2 regions of the Alteromonas sp. McT4-15 genome follow, and region 2 is predicted to be linked to the other one. Evidence: predicted binding sites of a transcription regulator. Region 2 holds the regulator's gene; the other holds the start of a gene.
What was found. The regulator sigma-54, encoded in region 2, starts transcription at its own class of promoters, with help from an activator protein. The targets are predictions, from matches to a motif close to GTTGGCACGNNNNTNGNNT.
Positions count from the first base shown of each region.

Region 1: the regulator sigma-54 is predicted to act here: its motif matches at 3,340-3,358, upstream of flgB (flagellar basal body rod protein FlgB).

Region 1 is NZ_JAJALG010000003.1:114,940-123,690, forward strand. It holds gene flgE (flagellar hook protein FlgE) at 184-1,569, opposite strand; gene LHL20_RS03795 (flagellar hook assembly protein FlgD) at 1,584-2,270, opposite strand; gene flgC (flagellar basal body rod protein FlgC) at 2,302-2,724, opposite strand; gene flgB (flagellar basal body rod protein FlgB) at 2,727-3,161, opposite strand; gene LHL20_RS03810 (CheR family methyltransferase) at 3,442-4,272, opposite strand; gene LHL20_RS03815 (chemotaxis protein CheV) at 4,288-5,217, opposite strand; gene flgA (flagellar basal body P-ring formation chaperone FlgA) at 5,420-6,139, shown strand; gene flgM (flagellar biosynthesis anti-sigma factor FlgM) at 6,243-6,572, shown strand; gene flgN (flagellar export chaperone FlgN) at 6,660-7,091, shown strand; gene LHL20_RS03835 (LPP20 family lipoprotein) at 7,114-7,611, opposite strand; gene LHL20_RS03840 (flagellar assembly protein T N-terminal domain-containing protein) at 7,989-8,751, shown strand, end outside.
Region 2 is NZ_JAJALG010000007.1:63,958-72,708, forward strand. It holds gene mgtE (magnesium transporter) at 1-587, opposite strand, end outside; gene LHL20_RS07655 (HPr family phosphocarrier protein) at 788-1,060, opposite strand; gene rapZ (RNase adapter RapZ) at 1,060-1,905, opposite strand; gene ptsN (PTS IIA-like nitrogen regulatory protein PtsN) at 1,964-2,407, opposite strand; gene hpf (ribosome hibernation promoting factor) at 2,421-2,708, opposite strand; gene LHL20_RS07675 (RNA polymerase factor sigma-54) at 2,738-4,234, opposite strand; gene lptB (LPS export ABC transporter ATP-binding protein) at 4,308-5,033, opposite strand; gene lptA (lipopolysaccharide transport periplasmic protein LptA) at 5,036-5,590, opposite strand; gene lptC (LPS export ABC transporter periplasmic protein LptC) at 5,559-6,137, opposite strand; gene kdsC (3-deoxy-manno-octulosonate-8-phosphatase KdsC) at 6,134-6,682, opposite strand; gene LHL20_RS07700 (KpsF/GutQ family sugar-phosphate isomerase) at 6,683-7,663, opposite strand; gene LHL20_RS07705 (calcium/sodium antiporter) at 7,666-8,622, opposite strand.

The sequences.
Region 1 (8,751 bases), on a different contig from region 2:
CTTGATTTTGCAAAGGCAATGCCAATGTGTAGAGTTTGTAGCCAACAGGCTTATATGACGTTGTAGAGGTATGAAAAATATAGAAAAATAAAGAGGCCGCGCAGAGGCGACCTCGTGAAGTAATATGAATTTCGCCGACGAAAAAGCGCTTAATTATTGCCGCTTTTCTGCCGCCCTATCCGCCTATCGAATATTCAGGATAGTCTGGTTAAGCGAGTTGTTTACTTCAAGCGCTCGAGAGTTTGCCTGGAAGTTACGCTGAGCGATAATCATGTCGATTAGCTCAGTGGTCAAGTTTACGTTCGCTTGCTCTAGCGCTGATGAGTTAATTTCACCAAAGGTACCCGTGGTAGCTTCACCTGCTAGTGCCTCACCAGACAGAATACTTTCTTTCCACTGCGTGCTACTTTCCTGAGTAAGGCCCTGCTCATTAGAGAAGCGTACCAAGGCTACACGCACGATAGGTTCAGACGTACCGTTTGAGAAAGTTGCTCGCACAAGGCCATCTGGACCAATATCAATCCCCGTCAAACGGCCCACTGGCAAACCATCTTGCTCAAGAGACGTTACCTCGAATGCTGACGCGAACTGAGTAGGCTCATTCGGTGTTGCACCATTAACATCAAGGTTAAAATCAATGCTAATTTGTTGCGATGGATCTGAACCGTTCGCCAAAATAGTGGCACCAAGTGCCTCTGTTTGCATCTTGAAGTCTAGTGTTGCAGTACCATCTGGCGTTTCCATCCCAACAAAGTCACCACCTTGCGAGAAGATGAGCTTGGAGGCAGTCACTGCGTTACCCGTATTTGTCCCCAAAACGTTCACTGCCGTGGCAGGGTCAGTATCAGCGCCAGCAGAGTCGGTCATGTCAACCAAGGTATCGTCAACGGCTGTTGCAACATACCATTCGTTATCTACACCCGCGGTGCCGTCTTTAATAAAGTAGTATGTCATTACGTGGCTATCACCTAATGAATCGTACACTGTCACTGACGTTGCCGCGTTGTAAGTTAAGGGGTCTTCTGGGTTAAAATCTGCTGGATCAAGTGCTGAATCACCCGCCGGTAGGTTCATTCTAATATCGACTTCAGAAGTTTGCTGCGGCGAACCCGAAGAGTCAGGAATTCGCACGGGCTCAGTGGTACTTAATGCAACCGATGCACTCGTGCCATCAGCGTTCACTGGAAAACCTAGCAGGTTGTCACCATTACTGTTAACGACAAAGTTATCACTATCTAGCTTGAACTGGCCTGCGCGAGTGAAAGAAAAATCGCGAGAGGTTATTTCAGGTACAGTGGCAAAAAAGCCATTGCCGGTAATCGCCAAATCTAGTGAAGTATTGGTAAATTGCAAACTACCTTGTGAAAACTGCTGTGCAACTTCTTGCGTTAATACACCATCACCCACTTTGGTTTTACCACCCGCCAACAGTGATGCCGCATATACGTCACCAAACTCTGCACGTGATTCCTTAAAGCCAACTGTATTTACGTTTGCGATGTTGTTGGCGGTTACATCCAAATCTTTTTGTGCGGCAGATACGCCACTCAGTGCAATATTAAAAGACATTATTGATTCTCCTACTAACTGCCGATTTGAATGACGTCATCAAGATTGATACTGACATCACCATCCAAATTCAAAATTACGCCTTGACCACTAACGGCCAAACTGACACTTCCCACATGGCGGTTTACGGCTGTGTTCAACTGAACACCTTCACCGTTCAACTCACCGGTAGCATTGATTACATACTCGCCTGGGGTGACATCATTGCCATGCTTGTCTTTGCCATCCCATTCAAATTCGATGTTGCCAGCAGTTTGGGTGCCAGCATCAATTGTTTTAATTACTTCGCCGTATTGGTTTTCAATGGTAATTTTCATGTTCTGAACTGTCTTCTCGTTCACAACTACCCCTGAAATGCCGTCACCTTGATTTGCCATATAGCCCACGTTGCCTTGCACCAATACGTTTTGACCAATAAGGCTAGAGGCTTGAAGCGCTTGGTTTGATGTCATGGAAGCAGCGAACGACTCAAACTTTTCATTTAGCTGTGAAATACCATCAGCCATGGTAAAAGATGTCATCTGAGCAACCATTTGGTCATTGTCAACCGGTGCGGTCGGATCCTGATTGGCAAGCTGTTCAGTCAACATCGCGAAGAAATCTTCTTGCGATAGCTGCTGCTCAGTCCCATCGGCAATCTTCACCGTCTCTTCTTGCCAATACAAATCTGTATTTAAGCCGGTATTGTTTATGGTATTCACTGGTTTATCCTCACATTAACCAAGCGGCAGATTATTGCCCTTGACCGAGTTGAAGCACGCGGCGGAAAATTCTTTTGGTTGTATCGGCAACTTGCACATTTGTCTCGTAAGCTTTTGACGCCGACATCATATTCGCCATTTCTTCCACAATGTTGACGTTCGGCTTATAGATGTAGCCATTCTCGTCTGCCATTGGGTTATTTGGTGCATACTCCACTTGAAGTGGCGCATCGCTCTCTACAATGCCTCTTACCTGCACGCCAGTACCTTTTGACTGATCGCGCATGGCATCTTGAAGCGCTGTTGCAAACACAGGGTGTCTTGCTCGGTAGGTCTCGTTGTAACTACTGCTCACCGAATTCGCATTGGCGATATTACTTGCAGTGGTATTTAAGCGCACATTTTCCGCTTCCATACCTGTGCTCGATATTGTCATTACATTAAAAAGACTCATGACTATTGACCTCCAGAGCTTAACGCTTTCTTCATGCCTTTAATTTTTCCATTCAAAAATTCAAGACTTACTTGATAACGCAACCCATTATCTAAAAATCGATTTCTTTCGGCTTGTACTTCAACAGAGTTCCCGTCTCCCGTATCAGGTTGAGTCGGGATTCGGTATTTCATGTCAAAATTTGCCGATACTGACGTTGAATTGCCGCCTATGTGGCGAGAATTTGTCCTAACGAGACCACCTGAAGAGTGAGAAGATACGCCCCCCGAGCTTTCTTTCATTGCAGACTGCATAGCTTTGTTAAAATCGATATCTCTGGCTTTGTAGCCAGGTGTATTGGCGTTGGCAAGGTTGCCCGCAATCACTTCCATACGCTCTGTGCGTATCTTGAGCGCGGATTCGTGAAACCCTACTAATTTGTCTAAATTAATTGCCATAAATCGACCTCTGACTTACTCGTATTGCTTTCTCTGCGTTCATCTTTTGGCTTGGCGTTTATTTGCCCACAAGATGAGAAATGAAAAAGTCTCTTCTAAGCATGTGATGTGTGTAGAAGTTCAACACACGTCATCGATACTTATTTTTGATTGCGGTTAGGCTTTCTTGAAGATTATTTAGCAAAGCAGATGCCAAAATGTGTTTTTGACGGGGAAAGAGAAGTAAGAAAACGGGTTCAATTAGAAGAAAAACACTTATTAATCAAACCCATATTAATATTTATTTTTTTTGATAGTAGAGCCCAGGGTGGCACTTAACCATGCTGTAGATATCACTCGCTGCGCTAATAGATTCAGAAGCGCCAAGGAACAGTACGCCATCACTTTGCAGCTGTCCGGCAATTTGTTGCAGTATTCGCTGTTTAACTTGAGGTGAAAAATAAATAAGGACGTTGCGGCAAAAAACGATGTCGAAGCGGCCAAGACCTGCATAACTTGACAACAAATTAAGACTTCTAAACGATACCATTCGCCGAACTTCAGGCTTCACTTGCATCAGGCCTGTTTCGTGTTGCTCAAAAAAAGTGTCACGGCGCTGAGCAGAAAGACCACGAGCAAGTGAAAGTTCGTCATAGATACCTTGCTCGCACTTCTTAAGCATTTCAGAAGAAAGATCAGTTGCCACTATTTCAACGCCAGCACGCAGAGCGCCCGGCCGCTGACGCTGGAACTCAAGTACTGACATGGCAATAGAATATGGCTCTTGGCCGGAAGAGCATGCCGCACTCCAGATCCTAATCTTCTGATTCTTAGATGCGAGTTTTGGCAATAAATCCTTAATGAGAAGATCGAACGGGTAATTATCTCGAAACCACAACGTTTCGTTTGTGGTCATTGCATCGATCACACCTTGCAGAAGTGTGCGATCAAAACCGCGCACAACAACATCGATAAGTTCATCCGCAGATTCGTACTTATGCTTGTATAGCAAAGAGGCAAGGCGGCTTCGTACTAAGTACTGTTTATTGTCACCTAATACAATACCGCACTGCTTTTCGAGAAAGTCTCTAAATTTAAGGTAACTTTCTGGCGAAACATCTTTATTAGCCAATGCAGTGTTGCTCCGTTACTCGCATTCAGTCATTAACCATTTTTGGACCGCTGTAGCCAACTCATCAGGGTGGAATTTAGCGATAAAGTCATCGGCCCCGACTTTCTGCACCATGGCTTGGTTGAACACACCACTTAATGAGGTATGTAAAACGACATGAAGCTTCTGAAGCTCTGGTGTATTTTTGATTTCGGCAGTAAGGGTGTAGCCGTCCATTTCAGGCATTTCAATATCCGATACCAATACACCTACTCGATTTGTTACATCACCATATTCTTCGGCAATCGCCTTTAGGCGGTTAAGTGCTTCTAACCCGTTTTTGGCAAGCTCTATTTCAAGCCCTAGGCTTGTTAGCGCCTTCTTCACCTGATTGCGCGCCACGGCAGAATCATCTGCAATAAAGATGATTTTGTTCTCTTGGCCTTGGGTGGTTAAGCCCTCTGCAACCTCAGTACTTACTTCAGCGTTGAGCGGTGAAATTTCATTTAAGATTTTTTCAACGTCGAGGATTTCGATTAGCTCATTTTCTACTTCTGTAACTGCGGTCAAATAGCTGGCACGCCCTGTACCTTGAGGTGGCGGCATAATAGCATCCCAGTTTGTATTGATGATGCGCTCTACAGCACCCACCAAAAATCCCTGAACAGAGCGGTTGTATTCAGCGATTACAATAAAGGCGTTTTTTAAATCCTCAATGCGCTTACCACCGGTAGCCATGCTCAGGTCTATTACTGAAATTGTTTGCCCACGAATATGTGCAACGCCGCGTACTAGCGGGTTCAACTTCGGCATTGCGGTTAGAGGTGGACATTGAAGTACTTCACGCACTTTAAACACGTTAATCCCAAAACGCTGACGTCCGTTCAGTCTAAACAGCAACAGCTCTAAACGATTCTGTCCAACGAGCTGGGTGCGCTGGTTAACTGAATCTAAAATCCCCGACATAGGTCACCTCTAAGTAATACTGGGCATGATCATTGCCTACTATGTTTAAGATAGACAATATCACTAAATTTTTGCAGGTCAAACGACAGAAAAATGACGCTTGCTTCTGGTTATCGACCAAAATGCACGTTACTGCAACTTTGTTATCTGCATTGAGTTACTTAAGCATAGTCAATAACTCAACAACTGAACACGAAAAGTCATGATGAAAAATACGTACGCCAGCCTAAGCAGAACCATTTATTCGTTCGTCACACTCGTTGCGATGGGTCTTGTTCCCATTTCGAGTGATGCTTCGCAAAGTATGCACGAAAAAGTCGAAGAAGGCGCGAAACAATATTTATTGTCACAACTTGCTGATAACTCTCAAGATACTAGCACTGATGTGTCAATTGTGAAGATAGACGATAGAATAAACATTCCCAATTGCCCTACTGGCTTCCAATACCATGCTTCTGATGAAGCGCTCGCTCAGTCGTACATATCTGTTCGTGTAAGTTGTGGCGATAATGATTGGTATTTATTCACAAGTGGTCAAGTTACGCGCACTACGGAAATTGTGGTGACTCAAGGCGCGGTAAGTCCAGGAACGGTTTTGACCGCTTCAAACCTATCACTTGCCAAAGTGGATATTCGAAAACTTAGATTTACCGCTTTCACTGATATTGATGCGCTTGTTGGCGCTCGCGTAAAACGGCGGGTAACTGATGGTCAGGCGCTGCAAAGCAATATGCTATGCTTTGTATGTAAAGGTGATAGGATTACCATTACCGCGCAGGTGGCTGGGATGGAAGTAAAAACAGCTGGAATTGCCCAACAAGACGGTGTTGTAGGTGATAACATTAAAGTTATTAACGCCACGAGCCAAAAGCCTGTTATTGCAAGAGTCGCCAGTTCAGAAGAAGTCGTGATACACTTGTAATTGAGGCAGTGAAAATCTACCGCTTTTGTTAGTAAAAAGGCTAAAGAAATTACGCGCTAGGCCGATACAAATAACAGAGGCAAAAAGGTAGTGAGGATTAATTATGGCAATTAACAATATAAACAATGGGTTACCTAAAACTCCCGTTGATAATGGCAAGGTTGCGCAGCAAAATCAAACGCAGCAAGCCCAACAACAGGCATCGGCTCAGACTGCATCGACAGCACCTGTGCCACGTCAAGATTCTGTTTCGTTGACACAATCGGCGCAGCAGTTAAATCAAGTTCAAAAGAAAGGGTCTGAAGCGCCTGTGAATCAGGAAAAAGTGGATCGTCTTAAAAAAGCAATTCAAAGTGGTGAGTACCGCGTTAATCCAGAAGTACTGGCTAACAAAATTGCAAAACTTGAGTCAGAAATCTTCAGCTCAAAGTAAAACTCATGCCCGTTGGCGTCTAGAGTCCACTAATCTTTAAAGTAATTTAGTAAGTAGCTTAATAAGTAATGTAATACAGGTATCGAAGTGACAGAACAGATGAGCAATTTGGAACAGGCACTAAGCAAACAGGTAGAACAACTTTCTACACTCGCTTTATTGCTTGAAAAAGAATTGCAATTGATCAGTTCCCGCGAAGCAGAATCACTCATGCGTTTGCTCGACGAGAAGTCTGTCTTACTGGAAGCTATTCAAACTCTTGACGGTCAGGTGGAGCAGTTGATAAATGCTGCTCAAGAAATGACTGAAAAAGAAGAAGCGTTACTAGATAAAGCAAAGTCGCTTTTAGACGATTGTAAGTATCGAACTCAAATCAATCAAAAAGCCGTTGAGCAAGGACAGCTACGCCTCACACACCTACGCAATTTGATGATGGAGTTACGCGCCAAAGAATCGTTGACTTACGATAAGAAAGGTAAACCGAAAGGTGGCACTTTGGGTTCTGGCGTAAGTGCGTAACGCAATTTAACTCGGCACTACCTTAATAGTATTTAACGTTCTTCACCCTTCTAGGCTTTGCTGTCGTTAGGTAAAGGTCGTAGACCTGCTTCATATCTAATGAGAGTTCGGTAACATAAGTGTTATCTCCAACAGGATACGCCTTCATAACCTCAGCGCCACGGATAACACCTTCTACTGATGCTTTGAGTGTTTCACTTTCAACCACAAGACTCGAGACAGATTGGTTACCTTCTAAACGCTGCCCGTATACTTGTTCAGCTAACTCGCGATAGGCATCAAGTTTTGAAGCTCTCATTGCCATTATTAGCTTAGCGCTCTCACTGTCACCGCGCTGAGAGTCAATAGGCGCATAACCAACCGCTTTAAGTATAGGATAGCTCTCGGGTTCTACCGTTTCCCATTCCACATGCTTGTCGATAATGCCACAGCCACCCAAAGAAAGTGCAGCCCCTAGCGAAATAGCAAGCAACGAAGATTGACCGATATTCTTAAGTTTCTTAGACACTTTACATGGCATAACCGTATTTCCTGGCAAAAACAACTCAGACAACATTTTGACGCTGTTAAGCGTCTATTGGCTTTGAATTAATGTAACAGTTATTCATAAAGCAATTTGTGCGCCCATTTGAACTACTCTCGTAAACCTGAATCCATTGTAAGTTTGATTACGGGCTATAAATTGCCTGAAATGCTATGCAATCAATAGACGGATTTTTGGCAAAGATTATTGGCATCTTTTTAGCATATCCCATATGCGTTTGCTTCTTGCCTTAATAGACAAGGTATAAACAGCGCGGTAAAAGCCGCGCACAACAATACAACCAAACGCCCTTATCAATAGACGCCTGACGCGCGTTGCGTCAAGGTATTAGTGACATTTTACAGAGGTGTATTGTGCGACATTTAAATAGAGTGACAGCAACAGCCCTATTTAACATTGTTGTGGTGGTCATTTGCCTAATTGCACTTTTTATGGGGCAAGCAAATGCCGCATGGTATGAAGCTAAAGGACAAGCCGTTATTATTGATGGCGATAAAGAAGGCGCAAGAAAGAAAGCTACGCAAGAAGCACTAAAACAAGCAATGTTATTCGCTGGTGCGTCTATCCACAGTGTACACACACTTACTAATGGGCTGCTTGAAAACGAAGAAATGACAATCAGCGCCTCAGGCGAAGTTGCTCAATTAGAATTAGTCGATGAAATATACAATGGCAACGTTATTACCGTCAGTATCAGAGCCGATATCTTTCCAAAAGCACAATCATGTGACGCACAATTTGATGAGAAACACTTTTCAACAACGCGCTTTTTAGTTAAAAGCCGTCAGCAACTCACTCATGGTAACATTGTAAACTTTGACCAGGCATTTACTGAGCGCTTTGGTTTTATAATGCGCAATACCACCGACAACCTGAAACTTACGCACATAGCGCCCCACACTGCCCAATTTAAAACCCAATTTACCGAACAAAATGTGCGCAATCTTTCTCAGCAAAGCAACACGCAGTACGTTATTCTCGGCAGTATAGACGACCTCAGTATTGAAACATCTCCATCATCAATTTTCACACCTTGGAAAGACGACAAACAGCATAGACATTTTTCGCTTACCCTGCGCGTATACGATGGTATCAATGGTGGTCTTCTGTTCACGC
Region 2 (8,751 bases):
GTAAGTAAGCGAGTAACGGGGACAATACCAACAAGGTTATCGGTGCGATTTACTACATAAAAGGTATCGGTATTCTCAGGCAGTTCACCTTTTAAGCGTATATAGCGTAGAACAACATCAATAGTAACATCTGGACGCAACGTAATTGTGTCCGTGTTCATAATGAAACCAGCGGTCTCTTCACCGTATGATAGTGCTTGCTCGGCACGCACCCTATCTTGGGCGTCCATGGAGTCGAGAATATCTTGTAAAACGGTTTCTGGAAGGCTACTGAGCGTTTCGGCTAAGTCATCCGTGTCCATCTCTTCCAATGCATCAACAACATTAGCTGGAAGCATTTTAGCGATGATGCCATTACGCACGTCATCAGAAAGTTCTTCTAATATATCACCGTGGAAATCGCCATCAATTAGCTCCCACAAATCATCACGAGTTCGGCTGGGGCTGGATTCAAGAATATGAGCAACATCAGACGGGGGAAGTTCTAGCAGAAGCTTACGCACAGACACGAACTGACCGTTGTTCAATGCACCATTTAATGCACGAAGCTGAGTCTGTACGTATTTGGAAACAAGCGCTTCTGCCATAAGTAGCGAGTCCTACTAAGCTAAACTGAGATTAGATGAAACGAGCTCATCCCAATTTGTCTACAGGGCAATTTGGGATTTATGCAGTAGAATATCGCAATTGTGATGAAGCTGTCATGACAATTGCGAGCATAATGACGTTATTATGACTAAGTGTTGTTTATTTCGCCAATTCAAGTGCTTGTATTGGGCGGGAGCACTTACTCGGCCTCGTTGAATTTGCCTTCAATAAGTTGCTCAATGGCTGCCATGGCTTCTTCGGCATCACTGCCTTGCACGACAACGTTGACTTGTTCACCTTGATGACTTTCAAGCATCATTAGTCCCAGTACACTGTTTGCGTCAGCTTCCTTGTCACCCTTTTTAAGCACAATTTTGGCGTCAAATTGGTTGGCTAGTTGTACAAGTTGCGTGGCAGCACGAGCATGAAGCCCTAATTTATTAACGATTGTGAGTGTTTTCTCAATAATCATTACTGGTTCAACTCTCTGTGACGGATTTGAACGTCTGGATGAATTTCCAAAAATGTTTTTGATAGCGCTTGGGCGATGTATACCGAGCGGTGCTGTCCGCCAGTACAACCAATTGCCACGGTGACATAACTGCGATTATTGCGCTCTAAATGTGGAAGCCACGTTGTGATCAGGTTCTGTATTTGCCAAATAAATTTTGTTACTACAGGTTGAGACCCTAAAAATACTTCAACAGGCGCGTCTAGCCCAGTCAAGTGCTTTAAATCTGGTTCCCAATGAGGGTTGGGCAAAAACCGTGCATCAAATACATAGTCTGCATCTTTGGGAATGCCGTGCTTAAAGCCGAATGACTCAAACACAAGCACTAATCGCGAGCTTTTCTTACCAAGAATACGTTCGCGTATTAGCTCAGCGAGTTGATGAATAGTGAGTTTGTCGGTATCCAAATAGAGATCGGCTCGCTCGACAATAGGGGCCAGCAGCGCTGACTCTGCGCGAATGGCTTCAGAGAGAGACTTGTTGAGCTTGGCCAGCGGGTGCAATCTGCGTGTTTCGCTAAAACGCTTAACGAGCACATCATCACTAGCATCAATATACACAATGGTCATCGACCAAGACGAAGGCAGGTAATCAAGTATTTCTACTAAATCGTCTGGATTTTTAGGCAGGTTACGTACGTCTATGCTAACGGCGACTTGATCGTATTCATCAACCACTGTGTGCGTTAGCGTAGGGAGCAAGTTAACCGGAATATTGTCAACGCAGTAATACCCTAAGTCTTCAAGAGCGCGCAGTGCAATTGATTTTCCTGAGCCCGAACGACCACTGATAATAATCAGCTTCACTTATATTCTCCCTTTACACTGTTAAGCGCTTAATGCAGTAATGTTGTATAGCAGCGAGTTACGCTAACGCATTTATAATGTCATCGCTTGTGGTAGCACGCCTTATTGCTTTAATAGTGTCTTTATTACTCAGTTTGCCTGCGACTGTGGCTAGTGTTTGTAGATGACCTTCGGTTTGTTCTTCAGGTACTAATAGTGCAAAGAAAATATCGACAGGTTTTTCATCTAGCGCATCAAAATCAATAGCTGGTGTGCTGGTAACAACAATGGCAATAACTCTATCAAGGCCAGCTAAGCGACCATGGGGAAGGGCAATGCCGTTTCCGATACCTGTGCTACCCATTCGTTCTCTCGCCAACAAACTATTCAGTACTGTCGACTGGTCGATATGCGCGTTGTTCTTAGCAGCAATATCGGCAATGATCTCTAAAATACGCTTTTTACTATTACATTGAACCGCACATTCAGTGCGGTCCAGACTTACGATGGCTTGTATATCCATACTTAATTAACTACTAGTGCTTTTTAAGTTTTTCCTTATGCTTGATTACCTGCCGGTCGAGTTTATCAACCATGCTGTCAATCGCCGCATACATGTCGGTATTTTCTGAGGATGCGAATACTTCAGCGCCACTTAAGTGAACTGTCGCTTCTGCTTTTTGGTTTAATTTTTCAACGTTCAGGATGACATGCACATTAGAAATGTGATCAAAGTGACGTTCAAGTTTGCTGAACTTCGTATCGACATAATTACGCAAAGAGTCGGTGATTTCGACATGATGACCAGTAAGGTTGATTTGCATATTTCGTCTTCCTTATATTATTAAGCCCGTTAAATAAGGCTCTTGCGTTGGTTCGACGGCGGGATCGATAACGATTCCCGGTACTTTGCTATTGTCCGCCGGGCAACTTTAATGCCTTGCTCGGCCAACAATGAAGCAATCTTGCTATCACTTAGTGGTTTACTGGGTTTTTCAGCTGCCACTAGTTTTTTGATCAATGCACGAATGGCGGTTGATGAACATTCACCACCTGACTCCGTTGCAACATGGCTAGAGAAGAAATACTTCAACTCGAAGATGCCACGAGGGGTATGCATGTATTTTTGTGTTGTCACACGTGAAATAGTCGATTCGTGCATATCTACCATTTCTGCGACATCATTTAATACCATTGGTTTCATCATTTCTGGGCCATGTTCAAAAAAGCCCATTTGTTGCTGCACAATACAATTTGCTACCTTCATCAGTGTGTCGTTACGCGACTCTAGGCTTTTGATAAACCACTTGGCTTCTTGCATGTGTGAGCGGATAAATTGTGAATCGCTACTGTTCTTCGCACGGCGACTCATTGCGGCATATTGTTGATTGACGCTAAGTTTTGGCAGGCTATCAGGGTTCAGCTCAACCACCCAACGGCCATTCTTTTTGGTAACCGATACATCTGGAATAACGTACTCAGGTTCTTTAGTAACTAAAGCACTACCTGGGCGAGGATTCAAGGTTTGCAGCAAACGCATAGCCTCGCGAAGCTGATCTTCTTTCAATCGGCTCTTGCGCATTAAGGTGCGGTAATCTTTGCTACTCAGCAAATCAGAATAGTCTTCTATTAACTGCTTTGCCTCGGCAAGCCATGGTGTATCATCTGCGAATTGGCGAAGCTGTACCATCAAGCATTCTTGTGGGGTGCGCGATCCAGAACCAATGGGATCGAACATTTGAATGCGCTTTAATACACATTCTACTTCGTCCATTTCAATGAGTTCCTCTTCATCTTCGCCAGAGGCTTCTTGCGCGTTAACCGCCTCTAAAATCTCTTCAAGAGTAACGGTTAGATACCCTGACTCATCGATAGAATCAATGATAGCCATTGCAATGGCACGGTCAGTGTCAGAAAAAGGGGTGAGGCGCATCTGCCACAATAGATGTTCTTGTATGTCCTCAGTCGTTTCACCTTGGAAAATTTGTTCGTCGTCACTGGCAGGTCCTGGTGCCGGCGCAGACGATGCTGAATAATACTCATCCCATGTGCTATCGATTGGCAATTCGTCTGGAAGATCATTTTTTTCTAGTGCGTCGCCAGCTTCCAAAGTATCACTTGATGCAGTGGCAGAAGCTTCTACCCCACTGTCATCATTATCGATGTTATTTTTTTCAAGCTGAGGCTCGTCGTGGCCTTCTTCAACTTCTAATAGCGGGTTTGAATCCAACGCTTCTTGAATTTCTTGTTGAAGATCGAGCGTAGAAAGCTGCAACAGTTTAATGGCCTGCTGCAACTGAGGTGTCATGGTGAGTTGTTGGCTAAATTTTAGCTGTAAAGATGGTTTCATCTACGTCTTATTTAAATGCTCTAAATTGAATATACCTGAGCGAGATTGAAAAATGACAATCCGGTTACACTAACTATAGCCTGAATTGTTCGCCTAGGTATACATCCCTTACTTTTTGATTACTTAAAACCTGTTCCGCAGTTCCTTGCGCAATAAGCTCGCCATGACTCACAATGTACGCTTTTTCACAAACATCCAATGTTTCTCGTACGTTGTGGTCAGTGATAAGGATACCGATACCCCTATCTCGAAGATGTTGAATAATCTTCTTTATATCATTTACTGATATTGGATCAACACCAGCAAAGGGTTCATCCAATAAAATAAATTGTGGTTTAGCTGCAAGGGCGCGCGCAATTTCCACTCGGCGGCGTTCTCCCCCTGACAAACTCATCCCCGTACTATTACGTATATGGTTAATATTAAATTCATCAAGTAGCGCATCGGCTTCTTCCTCTTGCTGCTGTGAATTTAAATCTTTACGGGTTTGTAAAATTGCCATGATATTTTCATGCACAGTGAGCTTTCTAAATATAGATGCTTCCTGCGGGAGGTAGCCAATTCCGCGGCGTGCACGCTCATGCATGGGCTGATGTGTTAACTCGTTGTCGTCAATTTCAATGGCGCCCTTATCAAGAGGAACAAGCCCAACAATCATATAAAATGTTGTGGTCTTACCAGCACCATTTGGGCCTAACAGGCCTACAATTTGACCTGTCGATACACTGAGGCTGACATCTCGGACAACCTGGCGTGATTTATACGCCTTAGCAAGGTTTCTTGCGCTCAAAGTAGCCATTGCTATTGGTTGCCCTCGTTATCTTGTTCGTTGTCTTTAGCATTCGTCTTGCGAATTGCTTCAGGAGTGAAAACAGTTGTCACTCTTCCTTCACCGTTGTCGTCATCGCCACCGGTTGCAAGCAGTTGCTCGGTAATCATATCAAAGGTAATGCTGTCACCTTTTACCATACTGGTGTCTTGTTTCAGCTCCGCTTTCCCGGTAAGCGATATCACCCGATTAATCACTTCGTAGCGAATTTCATTCGCCTTAGCGGATACTGGCGTTCCATCTTCAAGCTCTTGCGTATAGCTCGCAGGGTTACCGCGTGCGACAAACACTTCTCTGCCTTCGCCCGCTGTCGCGATAACTTCAACTTCGTCGGCATTAATCACAAGCGAGCCTTGAGTAATTAGAACATCATCTTTGAACAACGATGTTTTATTTTTTCCATCAACAAATTGTGACTTAGCATCGACTTTAATTGGCTTAGAAAAGTCATCTTCACTAGCGAAAACGGAACCACTAGCCAACGCTAAAATTAAGCTAGTTGCTAGGGGAATAAGTGGTTTGTACATGATCGATAAGCTCATATTCTTGGGTGCGCAAATTCGCATTAAACCCATTGCTTTGAATGACATATTGCGACCCCAGTATCTCTACTGGTTGATCAGATGTCATCTGCTTGTTGTCTAAATTAATCTGAATGTATTGTGTCGTAATGGTTTTGACAAAATCATCTGTAGTTTGGTTCTCTATTTGTACGTTATTTTCAAGCTGAATCAGCTCGTTGTTGTACAATGTTCCTTCCACAGCGGTAACGACCCACGGTGACGTAGCGTTATCAGTGTAAAGTGTATAGCGTGGCGCACGGAACAATACAAAGCCAAGTTGATCGTAATGCTCCATCGATTCTGCAAACACCTTATGATTGAGCTGGCCGTCTTGATTATAAAGAGTCGTAGTAAGATTTTTTGCCTTATACGCGGGTTTTAATGCATCAAGTTCGCCGCTATTTCTTACTTCTGGCGGCTCTTCCATCCACGTGGGTAAATACATTAGTAGCGCCAATATAAATAGCGCAGAAATGCTCAGCCCCAGTCGATTGAAGCCAAATTGGCTCATACACTCGCTCCAAAAATACCTTGCTCAACCCCTTTGGCTTGCAGGATTGTGTCAGAAATTTCGCGCACAGCCCCAAATCCACCAGGGAGCGTAGTTTTCCAGTTTGCTTGTTTAGCGACAAAAGGATGGGCATCTGAAACTGCAATTTTTACGCTTGCATGGGCAAACATACCTGTGTCAGGCATGTCGTCGCCTACAGTGGCAACATTATCAGGGCGCAATGACAATTCAGTCATTAGGGCTTGTAGTGCGGCAGACTTATTTTCTTCACCTTGAATGATATGGGCTACGTTGAGTGCCTTCATGCGGTTTTCCACAATGGTAGAGCGACGCCCCGTAATTACTGCAACGTCAACGCCATGACTCACTAAGGCCTTTACGCCGTAGCCATCTCGGGTGTGAAATGCTTTGAGCTCTTCACCATCATTGCCCAGATAAATGCGCCCATCAGAAAAAACACCATCTACATCACAAACCAACAGTTTAATATCTGCAAGACGCTTAAAGAGCGTGTCATCTAATTCGGTATATAACGTTGTCGCCATTTACAGCACCCCCGCTTTTAATAGCATATGCATGTTAAAGGCGCCGATAGGTTTGCGATCGCTGTCAACCACCATCAATGCACTAATTTTATGGCTTTCCATTAGGTTCAATGCTTCAACCGCTAGCTCTTCTTGAGTGGTTGTTTTTCCGCCTTGTGTCATAACGTCAATAACTTGGGCGCTATGTAAATCAACTCGCGCATCTAAAATACGACGCAAGTCTCCGTCTGTAAACACGCCAAGCAAAATTCCGGCACTATCAATAATGCCTGTCATTCCTAATCCTTTTTTAGAAATTTCAAGGAGTGCTTCGGCAACGGTTGCATCTGACTTTGTTAGCGGAATATCACTACCCGAGAGCATTATGTCGCCTACTTTAAGCAGTAGTTTTCGGCCCAAGCTTCCACCTGGGTGTGACAACGCAAAGTCGTCAGATGTGAATCCTTTCTTGTCTAACAATGCGACTGCGAGTGCATCCCCCATAACTAATGTTGCTGTTGTGCTAGAGGTTGGCGCTAAGCCTAGTGAGCATGCCTCTTGCTCGACACTAATATCAAGTACGATATCTGCGTATTGGCCTAGCGAGCTTTGTGCACTGTTTGTCATGGCGACAACTCTTATTCCTAAGCGTTTCACCACGGGCAGCAAGTTAACAATTTCGCTCGTCTCGCCCGAATTGGAGATAGCGAGCAATACATCGCCCTTGCTCAACATGCCTAGATCTCCATGGTTTGCTTCGCCAGGATGCATGAAAAAAGAGGGGGTACCTGTGCTGGCAAGTGTTGCAGCAATCTTATTGCCAATATGACCGGATTTTCCCATTCCTGAAACAACAACCTTACCCGTACAGGAAAACAGAATGTCACACGCTTTCTCAAAATCTTCATTTAAGCGACTGGCAAGATTTTCGATAGCGCTAGCTTCAATATCGATAACGCGTTTTGCAGAGGCAATGTAGGTGTTTTGTAATTCGTTATTCATGATTATCCAAACAGCCAGAATTGATAGCCGATAAAACAGGCAAGCAATAAAAGTCCGTTAGGCCTAGAAATAGTGCGTTTGCCAATCAGATCGAAACTAAACAGGAACAGTAGCAAGGTCAAGCCAAGCATGACGTACATGTCGCGATTATAAACATCAGGGTCCAGTAGCCCTGGTGCTATTAGACCTGGCATACCCAACACGGCGAGTAGGTTGAAAATATTTGAGCCGATAATGTTACCCAATGCTAAATCATCCTCACCTTTAAGCACGCCGGCAATGCTGGCTGCAAGTTCGGGTAAGCTTGTTCCAAGTGCGATAATTGTTAATCCAATAACTAAATCAGAAATACCAAGATAACGCGCGATTTCTACAGCGGAATTTACTAGGAAATGGGCACTCAAAGGCAAAATAACAAGACCAACACCAATCCAAATAAGCGCAGACGTGTTCGACACATCTTTAGGGATTTCATCGGCAGTTTCGGCAACGAGAGGGTCTTCTTTATCAACTTGCAGCGAGAGCCACGCCATCATCGCTAAAACAAAAATAAAAAGACCTAGCAAAATAATGCCTTCGTAGGATTTTAATTCACCATCAAACATAAAGCCTATTGCGATAAGCGAGATGATGAGTAGCGCCGGGAGTTCACGCTTAAGCGTTGTTGAGGAAACGATAAGAGGTTTAACTAACGCGGTGATACCCAACACTAATGCGACGTTGGTGATGTTAGACCCTAATGCGTTACCTACCGCAGTGTTCATATTTCCGTTTGCTGAGGCAATCGCTGATACGACGATTTCAGGGGCTGATGAGCCCATCGCCACAATGGTGAGACCTATCATCATCGGCGATATTCCGATGTTTTTCGCCAGTGCAGATGCACCGTACACAAAGCGATCGGCACTCCAACTTAAAATCACTAGTCCTACGATGAAAATTACGATGTTTAAAAGCACAACAACCTGTAATAAAAAGTATTTCGCTAGATTGTCGCAAAAACAGTGCCATTTGCATATGGGAAGTGCATTTTATTTTATTGTAGCGATAAAGTATCTGTTTTGCGCGTTACCACACTCTACAAACAT